Regions from separate parts of the Rahnella inusitata genome, predicted to be linked through region 1. Evidence: predicted binding sites of a transcription regulator. Region 1 holds the regulator's gene; each other region holds the start of a gene.
The links. Region 1 encodes PhoB, which activates phosphate uptake and scavenging genes when phosphate is short. Its sites were predicted from a motif close to CTGTCATAAAACTGNCNNAT; they were not measured.

Region 1 (6,034 bases):
CGCGCGCTCGGCGGTGAGGCTGACGATCAGCTCTTCACTTTTCAGGCGCGCTTTAACGTCATTGAGATGTTCCAGTTGCTTCTGACATTGCAGACGTATCGCGCCAAGCCGCTGTTCTTCTTCCGTGACCTGCGTCTGGATCTGTAGGAAATCGGCGTTTTGCTGCACCACCCGGCGATTCAGCGGAGGGTAAAGCTGTGCGAGCGAATACAGCTGCTGGCGCACTGGCCGAAGTTGTGTCAGTTCGGCTTGGCGTTTTTGCAAGGCCGTCAGCGGATGCTGATTTTCCAGCGTGGCCTGATGTTGTTGCTGCGCGGTGAGTGCATCGGTCAGGGCCGTATGCCGTGTCTGATGCTGACGACTTTGCTCCTCAAGCTTCTGGCGTTCGGCGGTCAGCTGTTCCAGCGTGAGATTCTGTTCGCTGACTTGTTTTTGGACATCATTCACTGACTGCCGGGTGTCGTTTTGCGATTTCTGCCACTGGGCGATGCTGTTATCCAGTGGCAGGATCTGTTCTTCAATCAGCGTCTGCTGCTGGCGCTGTTCTTCGGCCTGTTTCTGGCGCTCACTCTGCGCCAGTTCTGCGGCCTGTTTCAGCGGCGTCATCTGCGCCAGTTGCTGTTCCTGCTGGTGAATCAGCTCTGCGGTCTGCTGTTGCAGGCTTAGCGTTTCCTGCTCGCATCGCTGGCGATCGTTCAGTCGTGAACGGAGTTTTTCCGCCGGTTCGCTGCGCGCCAGTTGCTGTAACTGCGGCGCAGCCTGCGCCATTTCCTGCTCCGTCGCGGCCAGCTGTTGCACCGATTGCTGATGCTTTTGCTGCACCTGCTGCCACTGTTGCAGCCAGTTAAGATCCTGCTGACGCTGCTGCGCCTGCTGACTGAGGCTGATTTCCTGCGCGTTCAGTTCTTTAAGCTGCATTTCCAGCGCCAGACGCTGTTCTTCACTGAGCAGTTCGATACCGGCCATGCGCTGATGCAAACCGTCGAGCGCCACGCGCGCCTCTTTATGTTGTTCGAATACGCGCTCAGACAGCTGGCCGTAGATTTCCGTGCCGGTCAGTTCTTCCAGCAGTTCGGCGCGATCGTTGGCGTCGGCATTGAGAAAGGCCGCAAACTGCCCCTGCGACAGCATCATCGATTTGGTGAAACGGCCAAAATCCAGGCCGGTCAGTTCTGCAATAGCGTCAAGTTTATCGCGGACTTTATCCGCCAGAATTTTGCCGTCCGCCAGCAATGCCAGCTCGACTTTCGGCGCCTGTAAATTGCCGTCCGGCGAGTTCTTCGCCCGGCGCTGGCTCCAGAAGGCACGGTAGCCAATGCCTTTGACCTCGAACTCCACTTCGGCCAGCGATTCGGCGGTGTGGCGGGTCATCAGTTCATTCTGGCTGGGTGTGACGTTGAGGCGCGGCGTCTGATGATACAGTGCGAGACAAATGGCATCGAGCAGGGTGGTTTTCCCCGCGCCGGTCGGGCCGGTGATGGCGAATAATCCGTTGCTGGCAAAAGGCTCAGCGGTGAAGTCGATTTTCCATTCGCCTTGCAGCGAGTTTAGATTTTTTAAACGCAGGCTGAGAATTTTCATTGTGCGGCGTCCTCTGCGTGATGGCCGCTGGTGACCTCATCGACCACCTGCGCGAACAGCGTGCGCATCCGCGCCTGACGCTGTTCGTCGGCGTCCGCTTCGAGCGACAGCCGCCGCTCGAAGACATCGCTCACGCTCAGCTCGCTGAGGGTTTCTTTTTCCTGTTGTTCAATGCTGTTAATGCGCTGTTCTTTACTGCGGCGCAGCAGCACGACTTCCACCGGCAGTTCGGCGGTCAGCGTCTGGATCCGCCGCTGAATGTCGCTGAGGTAATCCTGCGTCGCGACTTCAATATCAAGCCAGACCGGTTTTGTGGCATCGCCGTCGGTAAACTGCATCAGTTGTTTTTCTATTTCGGCCAGCGAGCCTTTGATCATCTGCATCGGCTGAAATACCGGAATTTCCAGCGTGTCGATGCTGTTAAGCGTTGCACCCGTAAAATCGAGCAAAAACACGCTTTTGGCTTTGCCGAGTTCGTCAAAACTCAGCGCAATCGGCGAGCCGCTGTAGCGGATGTGGTGGGTTTTCGCCACGCACTGGGCGCGATGAATATGCCCGAGTGCAACGTAATCGACCGGCGGAAAGGCCTGTGCCGGAAAGGCGTCGAGGGTGCCTATATAAATGTCACGTACCGAATCCGAGGTGCTGACGCCGACGGTGGTCAGATGGCCGGTGGCGATGATGGGCAGCGGAACGCCGAGCTGGTCACGCTTCGCCTGTGCCGCTTTATATAAAGCGTCATAATGGGCGGCGATGGCTTCTTGCAATGCCAGCTGCTTGTCGCTGCCGGACTGACCAGCCTGACTGGCTATCAAATCGCGCGGGCGTAAGAACGGGATCGCACACAGCACTGCGCCGGGCGAGCCATCCCGATGATTTAATTCCAGAACCTGCTCAGACAAGTCTTCACCGACGGTAGCGATCACGCGGGTATTGAGGCAGGAAAGCAGTTCCTTAGATTCATTGAGCGTGGCGACAGAGTCGTGGTTGCCGGCCAGCACTACCAGCTGGCAGCCGGTGTGTTGTAATTCCACCACGAAGCGGTTATACAGTTCCCGCGCATAGCTCGGTGGCGAGCCGGTATCGAAAATATCGCCCGCCACAATCACGGCATCTGCCTGATGAATTTCCACCTGTTCCGTCAGCCAGCGCAGAAAAGCCTGATGCTCGGCGGCGCGGCTTTTGGTAAAGAAATACTGGCCAAGGTGCCAGTCTGAAGTGTGGATCAGGCGCATGAAACTCCCGGTGATTCGCTGCACGGTAACAATGGCGCAAAGTATAAACGCCGTCGGGGGACGATGTCCCCAGAAAAATCAGGCGCATTTCAGCAAGATGGCTGTCAAAGTGCGGTGTAATAGACCATCCTTTCTATTCATAAATCTGTCACAAAACTGACGCATAATGGCGCCCGCAATCAAATAAAAGATCGCTAACCTATTGGCAGGACCTACGATGGCTAGACGTATATTGGTGGTTGAAGACGAAGCTCCAATCCGTGAAATGGTGTGTTTTGTACTGGAACAAAATGGCTATCAGGCAGTAGAAGCTGAAGATTTTGATTCCGCGATTGGCCAACTGGTCGAGCCTTATCCTGAGCTTATCCTGCTTGACTGGATGTTACCGGGCGGTTCCGGGATCCAGTTTATCAAGCATCTGAAACGTGAAGCCCTGACCCGCGAAATTCCGGTGATGATGCTGACCGCACGCGGTGAAGAAGAAGACCGGGTGCGTGGCCTCGAAGTGGGTGCCGATGATTACATCACTAAACCGTTCTCTCCCAAAGAACTGGTTGCCCGTATAAAAGCTGTGATGCGCCGTATTTCGCCGATGGCGGTGGAAGAGGTGATCGACATGCAGGGTCTGACACTTGATCCTTCCTCCCACCGGGTGATGGCCAATGAGCAGGCGCTCGACATGGGGCCGACCGAATTCAAATTACTGCACTTCTTTATGACCCACTCGGAACGTGTTTACAGCCGCGAGCAGTTGCTGAATAACGTCTGGGGCACTAACGTTTATGTGGAAGATCGAACCGTGGACGTGCATATTCGTCGTTTACGCAAAGCGCTGGAAACCAGTGGACATGACAGAATGATCCAGACTGTCCGTGGCACGGGATATCGTTTCTCAACGCGTTATTAGTCCCCACAGCGGAGAATCTGTGTGTTAGAACGTTTGTCATGGAAACGGCTGGCCGGCGAATTTTTTCTGTTTTGCCTGCCAGCGATCATTCTCGGTATTTTTGTCGGCCATTTTGGCTGGCTTCTCTTTGCGTCGCTGCTGGCGGCGCTGGGCTGGAACTATTATAACCAGCTTAAACTCTCACACTGGCTGTGGCTTGACCGCAGCATCACCCCGCCAAATGGTCGCTGGAGCTGGGAGCCGTTGTTCTACGGGCTGAACCAGATGCAGATGCGCAACCGGCGTCGCCGCCGTGAATTAGGGCAACTCATTAAACGTTTTCGCAGCGGTGCAGAATCCTTGCCGGATGCGGTGGTGCTGACCACCGAAGAGGGCAATATTTTCTGGTGCAACGGTCTGGCCCAGGAACTGCTCGGCTTCCGCTGGCCGGAAGATAACGGGCAACACATCTTCAACCTGCTGCGCTATCCGGAATTTCGCGTCTGGATCCAGGCGCGTGATTTTAGCCGCGCCCTAAATCTCCAGCTCAATAATGAACATTACGTCGAATTTCGCGTGATGCCTTATTCCGAGGGGCAGTTACTGATGGTGGCGCGTGACGTCACGCAAATGCGCCAGCTGGAAGGTGCGCGACGTAACTTCTTCGCCAACGTCAGCCATGAACTTCGCACCCCGCTGACCGTTTTGCAGGGCTATCTGGAAATGATGGAAGACGCCAAGCTGGAAGAGCCGTTTCGCACTAAGGCGCTCGATACCATGCAAGAGCAAACGCGACGCATGGACGGGCTGGTCAAGCAGCTCCTGACGCTGTCAAAAATCGAAGCCTCCGCCAATATGGATTTGCACGAAAAAGTCGATATTCCGGTGATGCTCGGAATGCTGGAGCGCGAAGTACAGACGCTGAGCGGCGGTCAGCACGAAGTGGTGTTCCGCGTAAACGACAAGCTGAAGGTCTTCGGCAATGAGGATCAGCTACGCAGTGCGGTGTCGAATCTGGTGTATAACGCGGTGAACCATACGCCGCCGGGCACCAGAATAGAGGTCAGCTGGCAGCAAACGCCACAGGGTGCGCAGTTCCAGATTAGCGATAATGGGCCGGGGATTGCGCCTCAGCACTTGCCGCGCCTGACCGAACGGTTTTATCGCGTCGACAAAGCCCGTTCCCGTCAGACCGGCGGCAGCGGTCTGGGGCTGGCGATCGTCAAACATGCGCTCAGCCACCACAACGCCCGGCTTGAGGTGATGAGCGAAGTCGGCGTCGGCACGCGCTTTATGTTTACGCTGGCACCGAGACTGATTGTTCCTTCCGATAACACCTCTAAAATTTCAGTGAAACCGTAATTTGCTGTTTTCTATTGAGCCCGTCATTTCTACATGACGGGCTTTTTTTGCTTGCTGCTTCATGAACTCTCCGCATTTGATCATGAATTTATTTCACCTCCCATGAAAATTCCTCTGTTGTGGGTGAGTAACCGGCATGACAGTATGGCCTTAAAGCCATTTAGACATCTAGAAGTCTAAATGTAACGCGGCGTAATTATTTACCCTGTAAATCATTTGCATTTCGTCTGCGACGGGGTGCCATTAAGGAGTCTTTCATGCAACGTACCACCCCTCCGTTCCGTGCTGACGTGGTCGGCAGTTTCCTTCGCCCGGCGGCTATCAAAGAAGCCCGTAAGCAGTTTCAGGCCGGTGAGATTGATGCCGGGCAACTGCGCGCCGTTGAAGATACCGAAATCCGCCGCGTGGTGGATTTACAACGCGAAGCCGGTCTGCAGGTGGTCACTGACGGTGAGTTCCGCCGCGCGTGGTGGCACTTCGATTTTTTCGAAGGGCTGAACGGTGTGGAAGGTTACGACGCAGTCCAGGGGATTCAGTTCAACGGCGTACAGACCAAAGCGCGCAGCATTAAAGTCACAGGCAAACTCGGCTTTGGTTCACATCCGATGCTGGAAGATTTTCGTTTCCTGAAAAGCATCTGCGGCAGCGCAGTGCCCAAAATGACCATTCCAAGCCCGAGCGTAATGCATTTCCGCGGTGGCCGTAACGCCATCAGTAAAGAGGTGTATCCGGATCTGAAAGACTATTTCGACGATTTGGCACAGGTTTACCGCGACGCGATTAAAGCGTTTTACGACGCCGGTTGCCGTTATCTGCAACTCGACGATACCGTCTGGGCGTATCTGTGCTCGGAAGATCAGAAGCAGCAAATCCGCGAGCGTGGCGATTCTCCTGAAGAGTTAGCACGTACTTACGCTGACGTGCTGAACAAAGCCATTGCCGGTAAACCGGACGATCTGGTGATTGGTTT
Region 2 (6,034 bases), 940 kb from region 1:
TGTGGATGTTGAACATCATGGTACGAGAGGCGTTGGTGTAATCGGTAACATGAACGCGTCCCTGAGTCATTTTCCATACCAGCCAGGTGTCAACGGTGCCGAACAGCAACTCGCCGCGGGCAGCGCGTTCACGGGAGCCCTCAACGTGGTCGAGGATCCATTTCAGTTTGGTACCGGAGAAGTAGGGGTCAACCACCAGGCCGGTGTTGTGACGGATGTACTCTTCCATCCCGTCTTTCTTCAGCTTTTCACAGATGTCAGCAGTACGGCGGCATTGCCACACAATCGCGTTGTAAATCGGCTTGCCGGTTTCTTTTTCCCACACGATGGTGGTTTCACGCTGGTTAGTAATACCGATACCGGCGATCTGATCTGAATTGATGTCGGCTTTCGCCAGCACTTCTACCAATACCGAGCTTTGCGATGACCAGATTTCCATCGGGTCGTGTTCTACCCAGCCGGATTTTGGGTAGATCTGGGTGAATTCGCGCTGTGAGACGCTGACGATGTTGGCATCATGATCCAGAACTACGGCGCGTGAGCTGGTCGTACCCTGGTCGAGCGCGACGATGTATTTTTTTTCGTGAGTCGTATCTGCTGACATAATTTTCATCCTGCGAATAAGTAAGCTTTGGAACAGTTTAGCCGATCAGGCTTTACGCTGTTTGGATGGCTGAGGTGCTTTTTCTTCTGCAATATCATTGATCTGATGTGGCAGATGGCGGCCAATCAGCGATTTATACGCGATGGCACCCAGAGAAGCGCCGAGCAGCGGGCCAAAAATCGGTACCAGGAAGTAAGGGATATCACGTGCGCCGGTGAAGGCCACTTTGCCCCAGCCTGCGAAGTAAGCGAACACTTTCGGGCCGAAGTCACGCGCCGGGTTCAGTGCGAAGCCGGTGAGGGGCCCCATGGAGGCACCGATTACCGCGATCAGAATACCGATCAGTAACGGAGCCAGCGGGCCGCGTGGAATACCATTGCCGTCGTCGGTCAGGCCGAGGATCAGGGCCATCAGAATGGCGGTGATCACGGTTTCAACCAGGAAGGCCTGCAACACGCTGATGTGTGGGTTTGGATAGGTCGAGAAGATACCGGCCAGATCCAGACTTTCGACACTGCCGCGCACCATGTTGTGGCTTTGCTCGAAATCGAAGAACAAGTTGTAATAGAGACCGTAGACCAGCGCAGCAGCGCAGAAGGCACCGGCGACCTGCGCCACGATGTAAGGCAGAACTTTGCGTCCTTCAAAGTTTGCAAACAAACAAAGCGCGACGGTCACCGCCGGATTCAGGTGGGCGCCTGAGATAGCGGCGGTCAGGTAGATGGCCATTGCCACACCCAGACCCCAGATGATGCTAATTTCCCACTGGCCAAAGGTAGCACCGGCCAGTTTCATTGCTGCGACACAACCCGCACCAAAGAAAATGATAAGCCCGGTACCCAGAAACTCAGCGATGCACTGACCTTTTAATGTGGAACTCATGGTTTGGCTCATAGTTGGATCCTGCTAAGGATGATGTTAATGGTTAGTTATAGTTTTTCTGTTATGCGTACGTGAACGTAATCGGATTTTGCCGTTCATCACTAAATGAGAACGTAATGTGAATTTATCGTTAACGAGCATAAACGAGAAATAGCGAAATCAAATTTTGTGTGTTGTGTCATAAAAATGAGCGATTTCGCGTGTTCAAAGGTCATGCTGACCGGCGAAAAGTCCACGCCGTAGTATCTTAGCGAAGGTATTTTCCCTGAACACGCATGTCAGGGCGGCGCTCAGGGTATTCGGTATTCCGTGACATTTCTGGTGAGTGCCTCTGCTTTTTAAGCATTTCCTGATACCCAGCCCGATAAAATTGCAACAGACTGCGTGCAGAGAGGGGTTCTTGCTAGACAGGGCAAGGCTGGCTACATACAATCAACCGTTAAGACACCCGCCGGTTTTGAAGGGTTCAGACGTTTTTCTGGTTTGAATTTGTTATAAAAATCGATGGAGTGCAGGAATTTTTGAGCCGTGTCCGGACGATGCGGCAGAACATAAGATGTGCGCCTTGCGAACATAAGGGGACCGAAAAATGTCATTTGAAGTATTTGAGAAACTAGAAGCTAAAGTTCAGCAAGCGATCGATACCATTACTCTGTTGCAGATGGAAATCGAAGAACTGAAAGAGCAGAACAACAGTCTGTCTCATGAAGTTCAGCAGGCGAGTGGTAATCACGAGTCGCTGGTGCGTGAAAATGCGCAACTGAAAGAAGAACAACACGTGTGGCAGGATCGTCTGCGTGCGCTGTTGGGAAAAATGGAAGAAGTCTGAGGACTTCCGCCGCAGTGCTTGATGTATAAGCATAAAAAAGGACGCCAGGGCGTCCTTTTTTGTTGCTGAAAGCGAAGGTTATTCGATATCGAGCGGGTCTTCTGAAAGGATGATACCGGTGTTATCGGCATACAGATGGTCACCGGAGAAGAAGGTCACGCCGCCGAAATTGACACGAATGTCGCTTTCGCCGATCCCTTCACTGCCTGCGCCAGCCGGAATCGCTGCCATCGCCTGGATGCCAATATCGAGCTCTTCCAAATCGTCCACCTGACGAACCGCACCGTAAATCAAAATGCCTTCCCATTCGTTTTGCAGTGCCTGACGTGCCAGACCGGCATCGAGCAACGCACGACGAACAGATCCCCCACCATCGACCACCAGCACACGGCCACGGCCATTCTCTTCCAGCAGGTCATAAAGCAAGCCATTGTCTTCGAAACACTTCACTGTCGTGATTTGCCCGCCAAATGAAGTACGTCCACCAAAGTTGGAGAACAGGGGTTCGACAACATTCACTTCTTCATGGTAGATATCGCAAAGTTCGGAAGTATCGTATTTCATAGGATTTCATCTGGTTGCTGCATGAGTGTTCAGTATATCCCTTTACAGCGGATGTTGGCAAAATCATCAATTGTTAAATGTGAAAAGCAGCGCGATTAGCGCACGCCCGGCCACTTTCCATCAATTGAGTAACAGACCGGCTGCAAACAAGACGTTAGTCAGTAACGCGGCTTTTACCATGTGCTCCAGCAGAGGGCGCACTTCCAGCGACGTTTTGGCATGATTTACGCGTTTGATGTGAACCGCCAGCATCGGCAGTGCCAGAAGGAACAGCCAGCCGGTCCAGTGGTGCAGATGAACGGCGGAGAATATCGCCAGACACAGCGCAGCTGCACTGAGAATGGTGGCGTGATAACGGCGGGCGTTTACCGGCCCGAGGCGCACAGCCAGCGTATTTTTGCCGTTGGCACTGTCGGTTTCGATATCGCGCAAATTGTTGATGTTAAGCACCGCGGTCGCCAGCAAACCGGTCGCCGTCGCCGGTAACATGACTATCCAGTCGAAATGACCGGCCTGCAAATAGAATGTCCCCGCTACGCTAATCCAGCCGAAGAAAATCAGTACCGAAATATCCCCGAGCCCCATATAACCGTAAGGGCGGGTGCCGACGGTGTAGGTGATCGCCGCGCCAATCGACAGTAAACCGAGGATCAGGAAACCGACCACGTCGCTCGGCTTATGACACGCCACGGCAATAAGCGCGATGCCGCAAACAATGGTCAGCGCGATAGTCAGCATAATGGCGCGTTTCATCTGTGCGGCCGTAATCATCCCTTTTTGCATTCCGCGCAACGGCCCGACGCGATCCGGCGTATCGCTGCCTTTTTCGGCATCGCCATAATCATTGGCCAGATTCGACAGGATTTGCAAACACCCGGCGGTGAGCAACGCCAGCAGGGCAGTCAGCGGATGGAAAACGCCTTGCAGGCTGGCAATGGCAGAACCCATGACGATGGAGGCAAAAGCCAATGGCAGCGTTTTGGGACGCAGGCTTTCGAGCCAGGCGCGGGTGGGCGTCGTCGGAGTGCAGGGAGTCATAGTGCTCATAGTGGATTCGCTCAGGTGAACAAGTCAGTCCGAAATCTAAAAAAAAACAGGGAGGCAAACGCCTCCCTGAAGATCACTTTCGGAACGTATGAGCAAATTATAAGATAAAACGGCTCAGATCTTCATCAGCTACCAGCTGATCAAGGTGGCTTCTAACATAATCTGCATCAATGTTTATGGAAATACCGTTGCTTTCGCTGGCGTCGTAAGAGATATCTTCCATCAGACGCTCCAGAACGGTATGCAAACGACGCGCACCAATGTTCTCGGTGGTTTCGTTTACCTGCCATGCCGCTTCAGCGATACGGCGGATACCGTCAGCGGTAAAATCAATCGTCACACCTTCGGTCGCCATCAGTGCTTTGTACTGATGAGTCAGGGAAGCACTTGGCTCGGTCAGGATGCGTTCGAAGTCTTCCGTCGACAGTGCCTGCAGTTCCACACGGATCGGTAAACGACCCTGCAACTCTGGGATTAAATCGGACGGACTTGCCGTCTGGAAAGCGCCGGAGGCAATAAACAGAATGTGATCCGTTTTCACCATGCCGTGCTTGGTGGACACCGTACAGCCTTCCACCAGCGGCAGCAGATCGCGCTGAACACCTTCGCGGGAAACGTCAGGGCCAGAACTCTGTCCGCCGCGTTTACAGATTTTGTCGATCTCATCGATGAACACGATCCCGTGCTGCTCAACGGCTTCAATCGCCTGTTCTTTCAGGTCTTCCGGGTTAACCAGTTTTGCCGCTTCTTCTTCAATCAGCAGCTTGTAGGCTTCTTTGATTTTTAGTTTGCGCGGTTTCTGTTTCTGCCCGGCCATGTTCTGGAACATGGACTGCAGCTGGTTGGTCATTTCTTCCATGCCCGGAGGGGACATGATTTCAACGCCCATCTGTCCGGAGGCCAGACTGATTTCGATTTCTTTGTCGTCAAGTTGGCCTTCACGCAGTTTCTTACGGAAGTTCTGGCGCGCGGCAGAGGGTTCCTGCGCTTCTTCCGGCTGGCCCCAGTTGTTTTTAGCCGGCGGGATCAGCACATCGAGAATGCGCTCTTCGGCCAGTTCTTCGGCGCGATAACGGTTTTTATCGATGGATTGCAGACGGATCATTTTCACGGCGGAATCGGTCAGATCGCGGATAATAGAATCCACTTCTTTCCCGACGTAACCGACTTCTGTGAATTTGGTCGCTTCGACTTTAATGAACGGCGCGTTCGCCAGTTTTGCCAGACGGCGGGCGATTTCGGTTTTACCCACACCGGTTGGACCGATCATCAGAATGTTTTTCGGGGTGACTTCATGGCGCAGCACTTCGTCGAGCTGCATGCGGCGCCAGCGGTTACGCAACGCAATGGCCACGGCGCGTTTCGCCTTATCCTGACCAATGATGTAGCTGTCTAGTTCGCTGACAATCTCGCGCGGGGTCATCTCAGACATAATTTTCGATCCTTACGCTTTAGAAGACAATTCTTCGATGGTGTGGAATTGGTTGGTGTAAATGCAGATATCACCGGCGATGCTTAGCGATTTCTCGACAATGTCACGCGCGCCCAGTTCGGAATTTTCCAGCAGCGCACGGGCAGCAGCCTGCGCATAAGGGCCACCGGAACCAATCGCGATCAGATCATTTTCAGGCTGAATAACGTCACCGTTGCCGCTGATAATCAGCGAGGCATTTTCATCGGCAACTGCCAGCAGCGCTTCCAGACGGCGCAGCATGCGGTCTGTACGCCAGTCTTTCGCCAGTTCCACAGCGGCTTTCACCAGATGACCCTGATGCATTTCCAATTTGCGTTCGAACAGCTCAAACAGCGTGAAGGCATCAGCAGTACCGCCGGCAAAGCCTGCGATCACTTTATCGTTATACAGGCGACGTACTTTTTTGACGTTGCCCTTCATGACGGTATTTCCCAATGTGGCCTGACCATCACCACCGATAACGACCTTGCCGTTGCGGCGTACACTTACAATTGTTGTCACGAGCGGTTCCTCGTTGCAGACGGGAAAGATCCCCGCAGGCTTGTGGGACACACTGTGTGTCTCACAAGCTTACGAGGCATATTGAAAGTATAGATTGGGGAAGGATTACGGGTTTTCAACCCCCGGTTGCGAG
Region 3 (6,034 bases), 1.1 Mb from region 1:
TTTTCAGCGCGTGGAATTTGCCGTAATAAAAGTTCAGATCGCGAACCTGAATCTTGCTGTTGGATGCGTCAGTCATTCTCAGACATCTCTCTTATTCGCGCGCCGCATCGCGACGCCGGGAAAACAGTGACGGCAGCCGTTATCGCCTGCCATCCATCATGAATTATTGTTTTTTCTGCGCGAAAATCACACGCGCCAGAATATTCAGCAGCAGCACGCACAATGTAATCAGCAGCACGCCCGCCCACGCCAGTTGTTGCCATTCGCCAAACGGGCTCATCGCAAACTTGAAGATGGTCACCGGCAGGTTGGCAATCGGCTGCATCATGTCGGTGCTCCAGAACTGATTGGAGAGAGACGTGAACAGCAGTGGCGCGGTTTCACCGGCAATACGGGCAATCGCCAGCAGGATACCGGTGATGATGCCGGACACCGACGCTTTGAGCGTGATGGCGGAAATCATCTTCCATTTTGGCGTACCCAGTGCGTAAGCCGCTTCACGCAGGCTGTCCGGCACCAGTTTGAGCATGTTTTCGGTGGTGCGGATAACGATAGGGATTTGCAGCAGCGCCAGCGCCAGAACGCCCGCCCAGCCGGAGAAATGCCCCATTTTCGCTACCATAATGGTGTACACGAACAGGCCAACGACGATGGAAGGCGCGGAAAGCAGAATGTCATTGATGAAACGAATGAACTCCGCCAGCCAGGATTTGCGGCCATATTCTGCCAGATAAATCCCCGCCATCACGCCCAGTGGCGTACCGATCACGGTCGCCCACAAAATCAGTAATCCGCTGCCCGCGATGGCATTCGCCAGACCGCCGCCCGCCGTATTCGGTGGCGGGGTATTTTCAGTGAACAGCGCCAGCGACATTCCGTCGACGCCTTTCACCACGGTGGTGAACAGGATCCACACCAGCCAGAACAAACCGAACGCCATCGTCATCATAGAGACCAGCAGCGCCAGACGGTTTTTCTGCCGACGCCATGCCTGACGTTTGCGGCGCGACTCCAGCAGTTCAGGGGTGCTTTGCATTTCGAGTGTCGTCATCTTAACGGCCCTCTTTCTTAGCCAGACGCAGAATCATCACTTTCGACAGCGCCAGAACGATAAAAGTAATCACGAACAGAATCAGGCCCAGTTCCATCAGCGCGGCGGTATGCAGACCGGCTTCGGCTTCGGCGAATTCGTTAGCCAGCGCCGAGGTAATACTGTTGCCCGGCATATACAGCGAGACGCTGTCGAGCTGGTAGGTGTTGCCGATGATAAAGGTCACCGCCATGGTTTCACCCAATGCGCGCCCCAGCCCTAACATCACACCGCCAATCACGCCGTTTTTAGTGAACGGCAACACGATGCGCCAAATCACTTCCCACGTCGTACAACCGATGCCGTAAGCGGACTCTTTCATCATCACCGGCGTTTGCTCGAACACGTCGCGCATTACCGAGGCGATGTAAGGGATGATCATGATAGCGAGGATCACACCCGCAGCCAGAATACCGATACCAAATCCGGGACCGGCGAACAGGGCGCCAACAATCGGGATGCCGGAAAGTACGTCACCGACTGGCGTCTGGAAGTATTGGGCAAACAGCGGTGCAAAAACGAATAAACCCCACATGCCGTAAACTATGCTGGGAATAGCCGCCAGCAGCTCGATGGCAATGCCTAGCGGACGTTTCAGCCAGTTCGGAGCCAGTTCGGTGAGGAATAACGCGATACCAAAGCTGACCGGTACGGCAATCAGCAAGGCGATAATCGAGGTGACGACGGTACCGTAAATCGGCACCAGTGCGCCGAACTGCTCGTTCGGGGCGTCCCAGGTTTTATTCCAGAGGAAGGATAAACCGAACTTTTCAATGCTCGGTAAGGAAGCAATAAACAGCGAGACGATAATACCGCCCAGCATTAATAACACGATCAGCGCAGCCAGTTTGACCAGCGCGCCGAAGATGATGTCACCGTTTTTGCTTGGTGCCTTGATAGCCGGCTTGTATTCAGCCATACCACTCTCTTTTAATTCAGATTTAATTCCCTCCCCGGCCGGAGAGGGAATGAAGCAGAAGACTTGTACTCTATATCAGACGGAAGGTCAGATCCTAGTACAGTGCTTTGCCGCTGGAGTCTTTTACATTGGTTTTCCACGCTGCGCGGATCTGTTCAACCACAGAATCAGGCAGTGCGGCGTAATCCAGGTCGGTCGTCAGCTTGTTACCGTTTTTGTAAGCCCAGTCGAAGAACTTCAGCACTTCAGTGCCTTTAGCTGCATCTTGCTGGTCTTTGTAAATCAGGATGAAGGTGGTGGAGCTGATTGGCCACGCATTGTCACCTTTCTGATTGGTCAGGTCCTGAGCGAAGGTTTTCGTCCAGTCAGCGCCTTTGGCCGCTGCGCTGAAAGATTCTTCAGTCGGGGTAATGGCTTTACCGTCGGCATCCACCAGTTTGGTGTAAGCCAGGTTGTTTTGTTTCGCGTAAGCGTATTCTACGTAGCCGATAGAACCTGGCAGACGCTGCACGAATGCCGCCACGCCGTCGTTACCTTTACCGCCCAGACCGGTAGGCCAGTTAACGGTAGAACCAGAACCGATTTTCTCTTTCCACTCGTTGTTCACTTTCGCCAGATAGCTGGTGAACACGAAAGAGGTACCGGAACCATCAGCACGGCGTACCACCGCGATGTTAGTGTCTGGCAGTTTCACGCCAGGGTTCAGCTTAGTGATCGCCGCGTCGTTCCACTTTTTGATTTTGCCGAGGTAAATATCACCCAGCGTTGCACCGTCCAGAGTCAGCTGACCGGATTTGATGCCAGGGATGTTAACCGCCAGTACCACGCCACCGATCACGGTAGGGAACTGGAACAGGCCGTTTTTGGTCAGATCTTCTTCTTTCATCGGGGCGTCGGACGCACCGAAATCAACGGTTTTGGCGATGATTTGTTTCACGCCGCCGGAAGAACCGATGCCCTGATAGTTAACCTGATTACCGGTTTCTTTCTGATAAGCATCTGCCCACTTCGCGTAAACAGGTGCAGGGAAGGTACCGCCAGCGCCAGTCAGGTTAGAGGCAGCGAAAGCAGACATTGCTGTGAGGGAAAAAGTCGCTGCTACAAGACCGGCGACGGTGTTACGCATCAATTTCATGTTCCACTCCTGGTGGTTTTAAACTTCCCGACTAATGTCGACGTTAATTAAAGTGTTAGGCACAGGAGGAAAATAGGACAGTTTGGTGACAGTAAAATGTACGTTATATGACAGTTTTATGACAATGGTCATAATTCAGGCAATACGGCAAAACTGAGGGGTTTTGAGGCGTGCCCTGGTGGAGAAATGACCGCTTACGGCAGTGTTTCGTCGGAAACCGAGTGTTGAATACGCCGCAATAACTCTTTCTCTTCATCACCGGTCAATTCCCGTGATTCCCCCAACGGCAGCCCTTCCAGATGAATATTCATAATGCGCACGCGTTCAAGACGGGTCACCTCAAAACCAAAATACTTCGACATGCGGCGGATCTGACGGTTAAGGCCCTGCACCAGCGTAATACGAAAAATATATTCCGATTCTTTCACCACTTTGCAGGCTTTGGTCACGGTGCCCAGCATCGGAACGCCAGTGCTCAGGCCGAGAATGAATGCGTCGGTCACCGGCTTGTTGACGGTCACCACGTACTCTTTTTCATGATCGTTACCGGCGCGCAGAATTTTGTTCACCATGTCGCCGTGGTTGGTCAGTAAAATCAGTCCCTGCGAATCCTTATCCAGACGCCCGACCGGAAAGATACGTTTGCTGTGATGAATCAGTGTTCCGATGTTATCCGGCAGACTTTCGTCCATCGAGGTAATAATGCCTACCGGCTTGTTCAGCACGAGCAGCACCAGACCGGTTTCATCTCGTTGCCCTATGAGCTGGCCATCCACCTTCACTACATCGCCGTCAAAGACCTGAGCGCCAAATTCGGCCTGCAAATCGTTAATCAATACCCGCCCGTTTTCGACATAACGGTCAGCATCACGCCGCGAACACATGCCGCTGTCGCTGATGTATTTGTTAATCCGTATGGAAGAAGGGATCGGCATTGCGCAGAGAACCTCTGTAAAAGGCGGACTATACCTTGTTGCGTCGCAGAAATAAAAAAGCGCCCACGGGGGGCGCTCAGAAGCACAAATCTTAAAGACTTATTCTACCGTCACAGACTTCGCAAGGTTACGCGGCTGGTCTACGTCGGTGCCTTTGATCAGCGCGACATAGTAGGACAGCAGCTGGAGCGGAACGGTGTAGAAAATCGGTGCGACGATTTCTTCAACGTGTGGCAGCTGAATGATCTTCATGCCGTCGCTGTCGGTAAAACCGGCATTCTGATCGGCGAAGACATATAGCAGGCCGCCACGGGCGCGCACTTCTTCGATGTTCGACTTCAGCTTTTCCAGCAGTTCGTTGTTTGGCGCAATCACGATCACCGGCATATCGGCATCAATCAGCGCCAGCGGGCCGTGTTTCAGCTCGCCTGCTGCATAGGCTTCGGCATGAATATAAGAGATCTCTTTGAGCTTCAGCGCACCTTCCATCGCAATCGGGTATTGATCGCCGCGACCGAGGAACAAGGCGTGATGCTTGTCAGAGAAACCTTCTGCCAGAGCTTCGATGGTTTTATCCAGCGACAGCATCTGCTCGATACGCGCAGGCAATGCCTGAAGCGCATGAACGATGTCGTGCTCAACCTGCGGCGCTACGCCTTTCAGACGACCCATACGCGCCACCAGCATCAACAGAACGGTCAGCTGAGTGGTAAACGCTTTGGTCGATGCAACGCCGATTTCGGTGCCCGCTTTGGTCATCAGTGCCAAGTCGGATTCACGCACCAACGATGAACCGGCCACGTTACACACGGCCAGAGAACCGAGATAACCCAGTTCTTTGGACAGACGCAGGGCGGCCAGCGTATCGGCCGTTTCGCCGGACTGGGACAGCGTGATAATCAGGCTGCCCGGACGTACAGCAGATTTGCGATAGCGGAATTCAGATGCGATTTCCACATCACAAGGCATACCGGCCAATGATTCAAACCAGTAACGCGCGACCATACCGGAGTTATACGACGTCCCGCAGGCAATAATCTGGATATGCTGAACGCGTGACAAAATGTCGTCAGCCTTTTCGCCCAGTTCGCTCAGATTCACTTCACCATGGCTGAAACGGCCTTCCAGGGTGTTTTTGATCGCCAGAGGCTGTTCGTAGATTTCTTTCTGCATGTAGTGACGGTAAACGCCTTTATCACCCGCGTCGTACTGCACTTTGGATTCAATTTCTTCACGCTCAACTGCATGACCATTTTTGTCATACACGCTGACCGAGCGACGTTTCACTTCCGCCACATCGCCTTCTTCCAGGAACAGGAAGCGACGGGTGACCGGCAGCAATGCCAACTGATCGGAAGCAATGAAGTTTTCACCCACGCCACGACCGATCACCAGTGGACTGCCGGAACGGGCGGCGACCAGAACGGACGGATCACGGCTGTCCATCACGACAGTACCGTATGCGCCACGCAGTTGCGGGATAACACGCTGAACCACTTCCAGCAGCGTGCCGCCCTGAAGTTGTTCCCAATGCACCAGATGCGCGATCACTTCGGTATCCGTTTCGGAATCAAAACGGTAGCCGCGTTCAATCAGTAATTCACGCAGAGGTTCGTGGTTTTCAATGATGCCGTTATGCACCACCGCGATGTAATCGGACACATGGGGGTGGGCGTTAGCTTCAGAAGGTTCGCCGTGGGTTGCCCAGCGGGTGTGCGCAATACCGGTGCCGCCGTGCAGTGGATGTTGATCCAGCGCGTCAGCCAGCATCTGGACTTTGCCCAGACGACGCAAACGCCCCATTTTCCCTTGCGCATCAATCACAGCCAGACCGGCTGAGTCATAACCGCGGTATTCGAGACGGCGTAAACCTTCTAACAGAATTTCAGCAATATCGCGTTGCGCTACTGCGCCTACAATTCCACACATCAGTTTTATTCCTATTGAAGGTCTTT

Region 2: the regulator PhoB is predicted to act here: its motif matches at 1,662-1,681, upstream of I2123_RS01195 (MIP/aquaporin family protein).
Region 3: the regulator PhoB is predicted to act here: its motif matches at 3,250-3,269, upstream of pstS (phosphate ABC transporter substrate-binding protein PstS).

Annotation. Positions count from the first base shown of each region.
Region 1 is NZ_CP065024.1:4,030,352-4,036,385, reverse strand. Features, by position in the region: gene sbcC (exonuclease subunit SbcC) at 1-1,581, opposite strand, end outside; gene sbcD (exonuclease subunit SbcD) at 1,578-2,816, opposite strand; gene phoB (phosphate response regulator transcription factor PhoB) at 3,034-3,723, shown strand; gene phoR (phosphate regulon sensor histidine kinase PhoR) at 3,745-5,064, shown strand; gene I2123_RS18905 (cobalamin-independent methionine synthase II family protein) at 5,322-6,034, shown strand, end outside.
Region 2 is NZ_CP065024.1:261,140-267,173, reverse strand. Features, by position in the region: gene glpK (glycerol kinase GlpK) at 1-604, opposite strand, end outside; gene I2123_RS01195 (MIP/aquaporin family protein) at 650-1,498, opposite strand; gene zapB (septal ring assembly protein ZapB) at 2,076-2,315, shown strand; gene rraA (ribonuclease E activity regulator RraA) at 2,394-2,879, opposite strand; gene I2123_RS01180 (1,4-dihydroxy-2-naphthoate polyprenyltransferase) at 3,000-3,926, opposite strand; gene hslU (HslU--HslV peptidase ATPase subunit) at 4,024-5,358, opposite strand; gene hslV (ATP-dependent protease subunit HslV) at 5,371-5,901, opposite strand; gene ftsN (cell division protein FtsN) at 6,017-6,034, opposite strand, start outside.
Region 3 is NZ_CP065024.1:416,144-422,177, reverse strand. Features, by position in the region: gene pstB (phosphate ABC transporter ATP-binding protein PstB) at 1-76, opposite strand, end outside; gene pstA (phosphate ABC transporter permease PstA) at 164-1,051, opposite strand; gene pstC (phosphate ABC transporter permease PstC) at 1,053-2,009, opposite strand; gene pstS (phosphate ABC transporter substrate-binding protein PstS) at 2,104-3,144, opposite strand; gene rluF (23S rRNA pseudouridine(2604) synthase RluF) at 3,339-4,079, opposite strand; gene glmS (glutamine--fructose-6-phosphate transaminase (isomerizing)) at 4,179-6,008, opposite strand.